Regions from separate parts of the Rhizobium sp. WYCCWR 11128 genome, predicted to be linked through region 1. Evidence: riboswitches for the same ligand, from Rfam matches in the RefSeq annotation. Region 1 holds a riboswitch; the other holds the start of a gene.
The links. Region 1 has a riboswitch for thiamine pyrophosphate ahead of thiM (hydroxyethylthiazole kinase). Riboswitches for the same ligand answer to the same signal wherever they lie in the genome.
Positions count from the first base shown of each region.

Region 2: linked by a shared signal. The riboswitch ahead of HX898_RS12800 (YkoF family thiamine/hydroxymethylpyrimidine-binding protein) and the one ahead of thiM (hydroxyethylthiazole kinase) in region 1 are both predicted to bind thiamine pyrophosphate.

Region 1 covers NZ_JACCEZ010000005.1:356,039-361,929, forward strand. The annotation lists gene HX898_RS18525 (glycoside hydrolase family 3 N-terminal domain-containing protein) at 1-198, opposite strand, end outside; gene HX898_RS18530 (GNAT family N-acetyltransferase) at 223-702, opposite strand; gene thiD (bifunctional hydroxymethylpyrimidine kinase/phosphomethylpyrimidine kinase) at 921-1,730, opposite strand; gene thiE (thiamine phosphate synthase) at 1,727-2,362, opposite strand; gene thiM (hydroxyethylthiazole kinase) at 2,359-3,162, opposite strand; TPP riboswitch at 3,213-3,309, opposite strand; gene HX898_RS18550 (hypothetical protein) at 3,401-4,729, opposite strand; gene HX898_RS18555 (S8 family peptidase) at 4,739-5,891, opposite strand, start outside.
Region 2 covers NZ_JACCEZ010000003.1:85,873-91,763, reverse strand. The annotation lists gene HX898_RS12815 (ABC transporter substrate-binding protein) at 1-206, opposite strand, end outside; gene HX898_RS12810 (ABC transporter ATP-binding protein) at 275-1,087, opposite strand; gene HX898_RS12805 (ABC transporter permease) at 1,084-1,890, opposite strand; gene HX898_RS12800 (YkoF family thiamine/hydroxymethylpyrimidine-binding protein) at 2,002-2,613, opposite strand; TPP riboswitch at 2,604-2,717, opposite strand; partial or broken gene HX898_RS33535 (FMN reductase) at 2,962-3,051, opposite strand; gene soxR (redox-sensitive transcriptional activator SoxR) at 3,161-3,625, shown strand; gene HX898_RS12790 (SDR family oxidoreductase) at 3,737-4,507, shown strand; gene HX898_RS12785 (metalloregulator ArsR/SmtB family transcription factor) at 4,610-4,951, shown strand; gene HX898_RS12780 (LysR family transcriptional regulator) at 5,143-5,891, shown strand, end outside.

The sequences.
Region 1 (5,891 bases):
GGTGAAGACAGGCGCGTCGTCGCGGCCGACGGCTTCGCGGAAGCGCTCGATCAGGCGCCTCGTCTGCTCCGGCTCGCGCTGATTGCGCCGGCCGACGAACAGGCCGAGCGGATTGGTTTCGCGAAAGAGGGCGAATTCATCATCCGAAATAGTGGGATTCGGAAGGCCGACGAAAAGGGCGAGCGGGGTCGAGGACAATTCTGTAACTCCGGGATCAGATGGTCATTTCGGCGCGCTTCGCAGCATGCCTTCGTAGATGCCCTTATCGGGGGCGGGGATGATGGTTGCGCCTGCGGTCCTGGCGTAGAAATCGACTGGCCCGGCATCGCCGATGAAGGCATAGGCGTGGCCGAGCGTCTTCATGGTCTGAAGGCAGGCGGAAAAGAGAGCGAGCCCAATGCCCTTGCCGCGTGCGTCGGGGTCGACGCCGGTCGGGCCGAAGAAGCCGCGCGCCGTCGTGTCATAGCAGGCAAAGCCCAGGAGCTTGCCGCCTTCAACGGCAATCAGGCAGGCAACCGGCTGGCGGGAGAAGGCGACTGTGACTTCGCTCGCCCAGTTCTCGCTGAACCGTTGGCGAACCCAGCCGACGATAAGATGCAGTTCCGGGGGGAGGGCCGCACGGATGGAGACGCCGACGTCGTCGGCTTTGCGTTTCAGGTCGGCGAGCTCAGTGGAATATAGGCTCACAAGCAGGTCTGGCACCCGTCACTCCTCCAGTTATTCCGTTATTGCGGAACATATCCCCTTTTAGTGTCATAGACTTGGCCATCTGACCGGGCTTGTCAACAAGGTTTTTCAAACGGCCAAAGGCGCGAGCCGCCGCTGTCCCCAGGGTTTCAACGCAAAGTAGGTGCCGAACGCAAAAACGGCCCGGAAAGGCCGGGCCGTTTCGATTGGCGGAATATTGGTTGAGCGAGCGCCTATTCGCCCTCTTTCCAAAGCGCATGAAAATGCTGCACCGGGCCGTGGCCGGAGCCGACGGTGAGGTGTCCGGCTGCCGCGACCGCGCCGGCGAGGTAGTCCTTCGCGATAGCGACCGCCTCTTGCGCCGAGGCGCCCTTGGCGAGCTCGGCCGCCAGCGCGCTGGAGAGCGTGCAGCCGGTGCCATGGGTGTTCTTGGTCGGCACACGCCTGGCTTCGAACCAGTGAAGGCCGGCGGCCGTGGCGAGCACGTCAGGGCTCTGGTCGCTGTCGAGATGGCCGCCCTTGACCAGCACCGCGGCCGGGCCAAGCGCGAGCAGGCGCTCGGCCTGTTCCGCCATCTCAGCACGGTTTGTCGCCACCGGCTGGTGCAGCAGGGCTGCGGCTTCGGGCAGGTTCGGGGTCAGAAGCGTGGCCAGCGGCAGCAGCCGGCGGGTCAGCACGTCGACCGCTTCGGGCGCGAGCAGGGCGGCACCACCCTTGGCGATCATGACAGGGTCGATGACGATCGGAATGTCGCGGTGGTCAGTCAGCGCGCCGGCAACAGCGTCGGCGATGCCGGCATTGGCGATCATGCCGATCTTGACGGCATCGACGCGCACATCGGCAAAGACGGCATTGATCTGGTCGGCGACGAATTGCGGCGGCACCAGGTGCACGCCGCTGACACCTTGCGTGTTCTGCGCCGTCAGAGCGGTCAGCACCGCCATGCCGTAGACGCCGCGGGCGGAAAAGGCCTTGAGATCGGCCTGGATGCCGGCGCCGCCGGAGGGATCGGAGCCGGCGATCGAGAGAACGTTGCGGATCATGCGCGGGCCCTTCGAATTTCTGCAGCGATGCGGTGTGTGGCCGCTTCGGGATCGGGCGTGCCGCAGATTGCGGAGACGACGGCAAGCCCCCGGGCGCCCGCGGCAAACACTTGGGCGACATGATCCGCCTTGAGCCCGCCGATCGCGACAGATGGCACCGGTGAGGCCTTTACCAGCCTTGCAAGGCCGTCAAAGCCGATCGGCTGCTTGTGATCGGTCTTGGTCGGCGTCGCAAATACCGGTCCGACGCCGGTATAGTCGACAAAGCCAGGATCGACGGCGTTAGCAAGCGGCTCGCTCTCGACCGATAGGCCGAGGATCATCTCGGGGCCGATCATCGCCCGCGCTTTGCGCGCATCCATGTCCTGCTGGCCGATATGCAGGCCGTCGGCGCCGATGGCGACTGCCGCCTCGACGTCGTCGTTGACGATGAGGAGGGCGCCGGTCCCATCCAGCGCCTGTTTCAAGGCGCGGCCGGTCTCGATCATCCTGATGGTGCCGGCATGTTTGTCGCGCAACTGTACAATGGTCGCGCCGCCGGCAACGGCAAGGCGCGCGGTTTCGACCATGCCGATCCCGGCGCAGAGATCGGGGTCGAGGACGAGATAGAGCGAAAGATCGAAAGCCTTCATGCGGCTGATATCCTTGCCCTGGCGTCAAGCGTTTCGGCGTCGAGCGCGGACAGCGCATCGAGGAAGCGCCAGGAGAAGGACCCAGGCCCGGCCGCCCCAAGGGCGGCCTCCTCGCCGGCGATGGCGAAGGTTGAAAGTGCCGCGACCGTCGCGCCGAAGATATCCTCGGGTGCCGTCGCGGCAAAGGCGCCGACGAGGCAGGTGAGCGAGCAGCCGAGCGCGGTGACTTGAGGCATCAGAGCGGATCCGCCTTCGATGCGCACGGCCCGCTCGCCGTCGGTGACGAAATCCACGGCGCCGGTAACGGCAACCACCGCCCGCTGACGCTCAGCGAGCCATCGCGCCGAACCTTCCGCCTGCTCGACCGGATCGCGGCTGTCGACCCCCTGACCGCGGCTCTCCCCGCCGGCAAGCGCGATGATTTCGGAAGCGTTGCCGCGGATGATCGTGGGCTTGAGGGCCAGCAGTTCGGCGACCGCGTTGCGGCGGAAAGCCGTCGCATAGTGGGCGACCGGATCGAGCACCCAGGGCTTGCCGGCTGATGTCGCCGCCTTCGCAGCCGCCTGCATGCCGTCGATCCATTGCGTCGACAGCGTGCCGATATTAACGGTCACAGCACTGGCGATCGCGGCGAATTCGCCGGCTTCTTCCGCGGCATGCACCATGGCGGGCGAGGCACCAGCGGCGAGCAGAACATTTGCGGCGATATTCATGGCGACGTAATTGGTGATGCACTGAACGAGCGGCGGCTTCTCGCGCATCGCCTTCAGCATCGCTCCTGGTGTGGTTTTGGTCTGCATGTGGCCCCTTTCAGGCGGGGGCGGGCACGGGGCGGTTCGTGCGGGCGATGCCGCGACCCCGAGCGACTCCCTCCGCCGGCATTATCCGGTTCAGGTTCGAAGGGTGCTTCTCAGCCCGTCTGTCGACGAACGCCCCTGTCTCTCATCGCGCTCTTTTTCGCAGAGAACGGGACTGATGTCATCCTGAAAATGACAATTCCACGACTGACAGCGCCGCGCGTTTTTTTACGAAAGGCGATCAGCTGACGATCTTTGCCAACAGCCGTCCGACATCCTCGTTGTCGACATTGTTATGGGCATCCGACGCCGCCGTCTTGATGATGTACGTGTCCGCCAGGAAGGTGTTGACCTTGCCGGCCTGCGGCGCGAACACGGCATCCGTATCGTCCTCGACAGCCTGTCCCGCCTTCAGGTGTTGCGGACCGTTCGCCCCCATCGCCCCGAACTCGTCGTTGGCATCGCCGATGCTCTTGGCGATATCGCGCGACAGGCGCGACGCCAGCGCATAGGCGAGCGTGCAGGCGAGATCGTTGTGGGTGTGGGTGATGCAGATCGGGCCGGTCGGTTTGCCCACGACGTCGGGGAAGGCGCCGGCAAGGCCCGGCTTGATCTCTTTAGCGAAGCCATTGTGCGAGAAGGCGCCCTGCAGCAAAGTGAGCGAGAAGAATTCCAGCTTCGGGATCGGTGCGAGCCCGTTTGCCGCCGCCGCGACCAGCCGGGCGCCAAAACTGTGGCCGACGAGATGCAGGCGGATCGGCTGTTGCAGCACGAGCTTCGATAGCACGCTTTTCGTCAAAGCCTCGCCGACGATGCCGGCGCGTTTCTTCATTTCGTAATAGGTCAGCTGGTTCAAAAACCGCGCCACCGCCGCTCTCGGCCCGGAGATCAGGCCCGAGACGACGTCGCCGAGCCCTTGAGCCTTGCCGACGGAGCTTTCGAGGTTAAATGTCGGCGCCGCGATGAGAGCTTCCATCAGCATTTTGGCGCTGGTGGCATCGTCCGTGGCGAGCGCAATCGGCGCTGAATCCGCCTTGAGTTCGGAATCCGTTCCCGGAGAACCGAGTGCTTCGTTGCCGTTCTTGACGAGGAAAAACGATGTCGTTTCATCGAGCGTCTTCGCTGCAGCCCGCGCCGTTTGGGCCGTTGCGGCGCCATCCTGCCCGAAGAGATCCTTGAAATCCTTCAGCACGTTTTTGAAGGCTTCATCGTCAAGATCCTCAGGGTCCGCCGCCGTCCCGTCTGCCGCCAGCGTTCCGCCGCCGCCTGGCGTCACCAGTGTCTGTTCGTCGAAATCGGTGCGATAGGCCTTGGCGGGCCAGACGACGCCGGCGACGACGGTGTGGCTCGCCTTGTCGGGCGCAAGCTTCTTGCGGGCGTTCGCCCACAGCGTTCCGTAGAGCTTGCGGGCATCGTCCTTGGTATTCTTCCAGCCATGCGACATGACCACCAGATCGGTCGTTCCGGGCTGGTTGAGCAACGCCGCGAGACTTGTCGCCGTCGCGGGATCGATCGCGCCAGTCTTGTCGAATTCGAGCCATAGGAATGGCGAGGGTCCAAGCGTGTCCATATGTCCTCCTTACACAGCCTGTAGCGTTCGCATCAGATCGAGCAGGCCGGCGCCCTGAAACTCCGGCCGCCGCTTGAGATCGGTCGCGGCGCCGATGAAGATCTCTTTGACGCGTTCCGGCTGGCCGAGAAATTCACGCCGAACCGAGAGGAACGCGGCGATCGCGCCGGAGACATGCGGCGTCGCCATGCTCGTTCCGGTATCCTCCCGGAACGGCACTTCGCCTGACTTCGCACCGTTGTAGAGCGCGCATGAGATGATGCGCTCGCCGGGTGCGACGAGATCTGGCTTCATGCGCCCATCCGCGGTCGGTCCCTTGGAGGAAAAATAGGAGACGCCGTAGGTATGCGGCATATCGCGATGCGTCGAGCCGACAGTGATGGCGAGCGCTGCGTTGCCGGGATCCATGATCGTGCCGCTATGGGAGGCGCGCTCCGGCGCGCCTGAGAATTGCGTCACCGTACCGTAGCCGGCATTGCCGGCCGCGACCACGACGCAGACGCCCGAACGCACCAGCCTGTCGACCTCGACGCAGAGCGGGCTTTGCCCTGCCGCGAACCAGACCGGATCGAACGGATAGCCAAGGCTGAGATTGATGCCGTGGATCTTGATGTTGCGCCCGTAGTCGTTCGAGCGCTGGACATAGCCGATCGCAGCCAGCAGATTGCTGAGCTTGCCCTGCTTCTCATTGGCCAGCACTTTCAGGCTCAACAGCTTGCAGTGCGGTGCCATGCCGGTGATGACGCCGTCATGAGTATCCTTGACGGTTGATTTGGTCCCATTTTCGTTGCGCACCTCCGATTTCACGCAGATCTTCTTGACCGCGTCCGTTTTCGGTTCGTCCAGCACGGATGTGCGGCCGGCTATGATGCCGGCAACATGGGTTCCATGGCCGGCACTATCGATCAGCGCCGCAGCCGACGCCACGGTCGGGTCCGGATTGTCGGCCGTGAAATCCCGATGAAAGAGGCCGTCCGGCAGATCGAGCGTTCTCAGTGTTTTGAAATGCGGATGTGTCCCGTCAATGCCGGTATCGGCCACTGCCCAGACAACGCCTTTTCCGCTGGCTGCGAAGGATGCATGCGCCGCATCGCATTTGATTGTCCTGACGGATTCGTAGACGCAGCGTTTGATCTCGTGATCGCACCAGATCTTGTAGACG
Region 2 (5,891 bases), on a different contig from region 1:
GTGAAGGGAAGAATCTCGACATCGAGCCCGGCATCGGCATAGAAGCCCTTCGCCTTGGCGACATAGATGCCGATATGGTTGGTGTTGGGCGTCCAGTCGAGCGCGATGCGAACCTTTGCGGGCGCCGATTGGGCGAAGGCGGGGTGGCCGGCGAGGCTTGCCGCGATGGCGGCGAAGATCGTCTGGCGACGGGTGAGAAGCAGCATGGTGACCTCCTCAGGTCTCTAGAGCATGATGCCGAAAAGTGTGAGCGGTTTTCGGACGACATCATGCTCTAACTCTTTAACTTAGAACAGGATTCAGATTTTAGCCCGACCGGTCTAAAATCATCCTGTTCTAGCGGATGAAGCAGGGTTTGCAGGATTTCGGTTTCGATCGCCTGGGCCGCCGGCGAGCCGAGATCGGCAATGCTTCTCGGACGGGGCAGGGGAACGCGGAATTCGCGGATAATACGCGCCGGACGGGCCGAGAGCACGTAGATCCGGTCGGAAAGGAACACGGCCTCGCGAACATCATGGGTGATCAGCAGTGCCGTCCAACGGTGTTCGGTCCACATGCCCTGCAGCCATTCCTGGATCTGCGTGCGCGTCAGCGCGTCGAGGGCGCCGAAAGGCTCGTCGAGCAGCAACATGTCCTGGGTCTGGACGACGGTGCGCAGCAGCGCGGCGCGCTGGCGCATGCCGCCTGACAGTTCGGAGGGATAGTGATGCTCGAAGCCTGCGAGGCCGAAGCGCTCGAACAGTGGCGCGACGGCGGCGCGGGCCGCGCGGCGGCTCATGCCGCGCACCTCGAGACCGAGTGCGGCATTGTCGATGATCCGGCGCCAGGGCATCAGCGCATCGCGCTGCGGCATGAAGGCGAAGGAATGCGGCGCCTGTTCCAGCGGCGCGCCCTTGAAAAGCATGGTGCCGGAATCGGGCCGAAGCGCCTGTGTCAGCAATCTCAGTACCGTCGATTTTCCGGAGCCGGATGGGCCGACGATCGAAACGAACTCGCCGCTTTCGACAGCGAGTGAAATATCGCCCAGCACCTTCATGCCGTCGAATGACTTCGAGATGTTGTGCAGTTCAACCATTGCATCGCTCATCGGCGCAGCTCCCCGGATTGTTGCCAGGGCATGACGAGGCGCTGGATCAATAGCGTCGCTCCGAAGAGGCAGAGTGTCAGCACGGCGCTGACGACGACGGCGGCGAGCACGAGATCGGGGCGGAAGTTGTTCTTGGCGTTGAGGATATAGATCCCGAGGCCGCGGGCGGCACCGGCATATTCGGCAAAGATCGCGCCGACGACGGCATAGGTGATCGAGATCCGCAGGCCGGCGAAGAAATAGGGCAGCGAGGAGGGAAGCCGTGCCAGGCGGAAAATACGCCAGCGGCTCGCCTTCATCGAATTCAGCAATTCGGCGATGTCGCGATCGGTCGATTCATAGCCCTGCAGCAAGGCGACGAGCAGCGGGAAGAAGGTGACGAGCGCCACCAGCAGGATCTTCGGCAACAGGCCGAAGCCGAACCAGAGGACGACGAGGGGGGCGATCGCCACCAGCGGCAGGGTCTGGCTGGCGATGAAGATCGGCAGCAATGCCCGGCGCATGAAAGGCACGAAATCCATGAGGATCGAGGCGGCGAAGGCGAAGGCAAGCGACAGGGCGAAACCACCGAGTGTCGCGCCGAGCGTCGGCCAGGTGTTTGATATCAGTGACTCGCGGTTCAGCCAGCCCTGGATGACGATGCGCGAAGGTGCCGGCAGGATGGACGGTTTGATGCCGGATAGATCGACATAGAGTTCCCATGCCGCCAAGAAGGCGCAGCCGGCGAGCAAGGCGGGTATGCCCCGGTAGAGAGCGGAGCGGAGCGCGGCAAGTCGCGAATCCGATGGTTTTGACGGTGTCATCAGCGTTCGATTTCAAGCTTTCGTCGGGCACCGCATAATTCCTTAAATCGGAATCGATTTAAGGATAAAATTATGCAGCAATTTAAAGTGTTACAGCGTCCTTTGCGCGTCTTAAAAGACGCGCGGCGCTGTATTGGCCGACACCGTGATGTCGAGGGTCACATGCCCTTCGGGTTCGCCGAAGCGAAAGAAGGCCTCACGAATGGTGGTGAAGACCGCGCCGGCATCGCCAGAGAGCCTGGTGCAGAAATTCTTGGCACGGTCGAAGGTGCCGGAGCGCTTCAGGAAGTCGATGCAGCCATAGATCTCGTCCATATGGGTACCAGTTCCCATGACGTAGAGCGAGAATTGCGCAGCGGTCGGCTGTCCGGTTTCGGCGGTGATGTCAACGGCGGCAAGTGCGGCTGTTATGCGCTCGGCAAGCGGCTCCGCCTGGCCGAGGGAGGGGTTGATGCCGCAGATGGCGTCGTCGGGTTCGCCGGGGCAGCCGCGTGAAACGGCAGCGGACAGCACGCAATGCTCGCCGGTCTTTGCGGCGGCGATGAAAAGATCGTGCATGGCGGCGAAGAGAATGTCAGGCGGGCCGACCAGCAGTGTGGAGATGTCATCGGTCTCGATGCGCAGCCGGTCGCGATAGGGATCTAGCGCCTTGACGGCATCGAGAATGATGCCGACGAAATTGCCGGACATCGGATAGAGTGACACTTGTGCGCCTGAGAACATCTGAACCTCGCTCCGCTGGCATTACCCAGATCAGCTTTGAAGGGTCCAGAGGCTTGCGCCTCACATCTCAGCCCCGGCAATACGGAGCTCCCCTGTTATTTGCGCGGAAACTATCACCGGGGGTTTCTCCCCGCAACCGCAAAATTGCGAACCCGTCCGTGCGGTCGGAATGAGCCTGATGTGACGGGAAACACCCGGACGGAGGTCCTGTCCGGGTGTTCCCAACGGTTCCGTACCTGCCGGGAACGGAACCGGAGCTTCCTGCCTCAGGCGGCTAGCGCATAACCCCGAAAATCGGAATCGGTTTTCGGAAAGGATTATGCGTAGATTCAAAGTGATAGAGCGTCTTTAGCGCGTCTGAAAAGACGCGCGGCACTCTATGTCGGCATAGGGACGATTGCTGCGGGCGGTAACAAGCGCCCGTATCCACCATTCCAGCCCTCGCCATCATCTGGTGTTTGCATGCGTCGCTCCTTGTTGCGATTGAACTTTACGATTGCGGGAGCAAGGGTTATAAAACCTCAACTATTCTTGAGGTCAAGAGGTGATGGATACAATTCCGGCAGCGCCGCTCGGCAAGCTCCTGACGGTTGGCGAAGTGGCGGAGCGCAGCGGCCTCGCCGTCTCGGCGCTGCATTTTTACGAGACCAAGGGGCTGATCTCGAGCATCCGCTCCCGCGGCAATCAGCGGCGCTATGGGCGCGATGTGCTTCGCCGGCTCGGGATCATCAAGGTGGCGCAGCGTGTCGGCATTCCGCTTTCGGAAATCCAGGCGGCGTTCGAGTCCTTGCCGCAAGGACGCACGCCGACCGTCGCCGACTGGCAGACGCTGTCGGCGCTGTGGAAGGATGATCTCGACGCGCGAATCAGGCGGCTTAGCCTGCTGCGCGACCGGCTGACCGGCTGCATCGGCTGCGGCTGCCTGTCGATCGAAAGCTGTCCGTTGCGCAACCCCTGCGACCGGCTCGGCAAGGAAGGGCCGGGCGCGCGGCTTCTGGAGACCGAAAACTAACCCCTGTTTTCACCGGGAAAGATCGATACGCGCCTTTCTTTCAGTCGGTGCGCTCATATGTTAATGGCGAATGACACAACCGGCGGCACTGTCCGCGAGGAGGACGGCTTCGTGTTCCATCCCAGACTGTTCGAAAATCGCAATGTCGTGGTGACCGGCGCCGGCCGCGGCATCGGCCTTGAAGTGGCCCGGCAGTTCCTGGACTGCGGCGCGAAGGTGATCGTCCATACCGGGCGCAAGCCGGGACGCGACCTGCCGGATTTCCTGCTGACGGCTGAATCCGAAAGACGGGCGCTGCTGCTTAATGCCGATTTCTCTGCAGTCGGTGGGGCAGCGCAATTTGCCGAGGATACTCTCGCCTTCTTCGATAAGGTCGATGTGCTGGTCAACAATGCCGGCACCATGCTTGGCCGTTTTCCCGCCGCCACGCTCACCGATGCAGAATATGAGGCGGTCGTGCGTCTTAACCAGACATCGGTGGTGGCGCTGACGCGGGCGCTGCTGCCGGCATTGAAGGCGGCTAGTGATGCTGCCATCGTCAACACAGTTTCGATTTCGGCGTTGACCGGCGGCAGCCCCGGTTCCTCGATCTATTCGGCCTCGAAAGCCTTCGTTGCGACCTATTCCAAGGCGCTTGCCCGCGAGCTTGCACCGGACGGCATCCGCGTCAATTGCGTATCGCCGGGAACGATCGAGACGGATTTCCATGAGCGCTATTCCTCGCGCGAAAAGCTGGAGCAGACGAGAAAATCCATCCCCCTGCAGCGGCTCGGCACGGCGGAGGATTGTGCTCCCGCCTATCTGTTCCTGGCCGCTCCCTCGCTCTCGGGCTACATCACCGGACAGGTGATCGAGATCAATGGAGGTCAGCTTATCTGCTGATTTGTTTGGACTTTTTTTGACATTTCATCACTTTTGACCAATTCGCTTGTGCGAATATGCTATTGTGCTGATCTACTCATTGCCTCCCTTCCGAGATACCGTATGCCTTTGCCCAAACCCGAGCCGGGGATGTCCGGCCAGGAATTGCACAAACTCGCTGGAAAAGCCCATGAAGCGAGCGATCTGCTGAAAGCGCTAGCGCACCCGACCCGACTTCTGATCCTCTGCATATTGACGAACGAGGAGCGCACGGTGGGTGAGATCGAAAGTATCCTCGGCATCCAGCAGGCAATGGTTTCGCAGCAGCTGGCGCGGTTAAGGCTCGAAGGCCTGGTCCATACGCGCCGCCAGGGCAGGCTGGTCTATTACAGCATCGGCAATGTCAGCGTGCTTGCCTTCCTCGAATCGGTGTTCGATCTTTTCCCGGCTGCAGAAAACAGCTAGAGCATGATGCCGAAAAGTGTGCGCGGTTTTCGGACGACATCATGCTCTATTTCTTTGATTTAGATCAGGATTCAGATTTTAGGCCGATCGGGCCTAAAATCATCCTAATCTAGAGATCGCCCTTGCGGAGCACGGCTGCTGCGTCGAAGATAAACTGACCCGGACGATGTCACGCCGGATCGGGAGACCGGATGATCGACAAGCTGGAATTCTTCATCGCCCTTGCCAATGAAAAGCATTTTGGCCGCGCCGCGGAGGAGTGCGGGATCTCGCAGCCGACACTTTCGGCCGCCATCCGGCAGCTCGAGGATCAGCTCGGCGTCATGCTGGTGCAGCGCGGTTCGCGGTTCCAGGGGCTGACGCCGGAGGGGCAGCGCGTGCTCGAATGGGCCCGGCGCATCGTCGGCGATGCCCGCACGATGCGCGAGGAGATGCGCGCCGCGCGCCGCGGCCTTTCCGGCCACATTCGGCTCGCCGCCATTCCGACCGCACTTGCCATGCTGTCGCGCATCACCACGCCCTTTCAGGAGCGCCATCCCGGCGTGACCTTCTCGATCGTCTCGCGGAATTCTCTGCAGGTGCTGAGCATGCTCGAAAACCTCGAAATCGATGCCGGCATCACCTATCTCGAAAACGAGCCGCTCGGCCGCGTCACGACCGTTCCCCTTTATGCCGAGCGCTATAATCTGATCACGGCTGCCGGCAGCCCGCTATCTGATCGCGACAACGTGACCTGGCGGGAGATCGGCGACCTTCGGCTTTGTCTATTGACTGCCGACATGCAGAACCGCCGGATCATCAACCGCCACTTGACGGAAGCAGGCGCCACCGCGCATCCGACGCTCGAATCGAACTCGATGATTGTGTTGTTCTCGCATGTCAGGACTGGACGCTGGGCGAGCATCATGCCGCGCAACGTCGCCAAATCCTTCGGATTTCC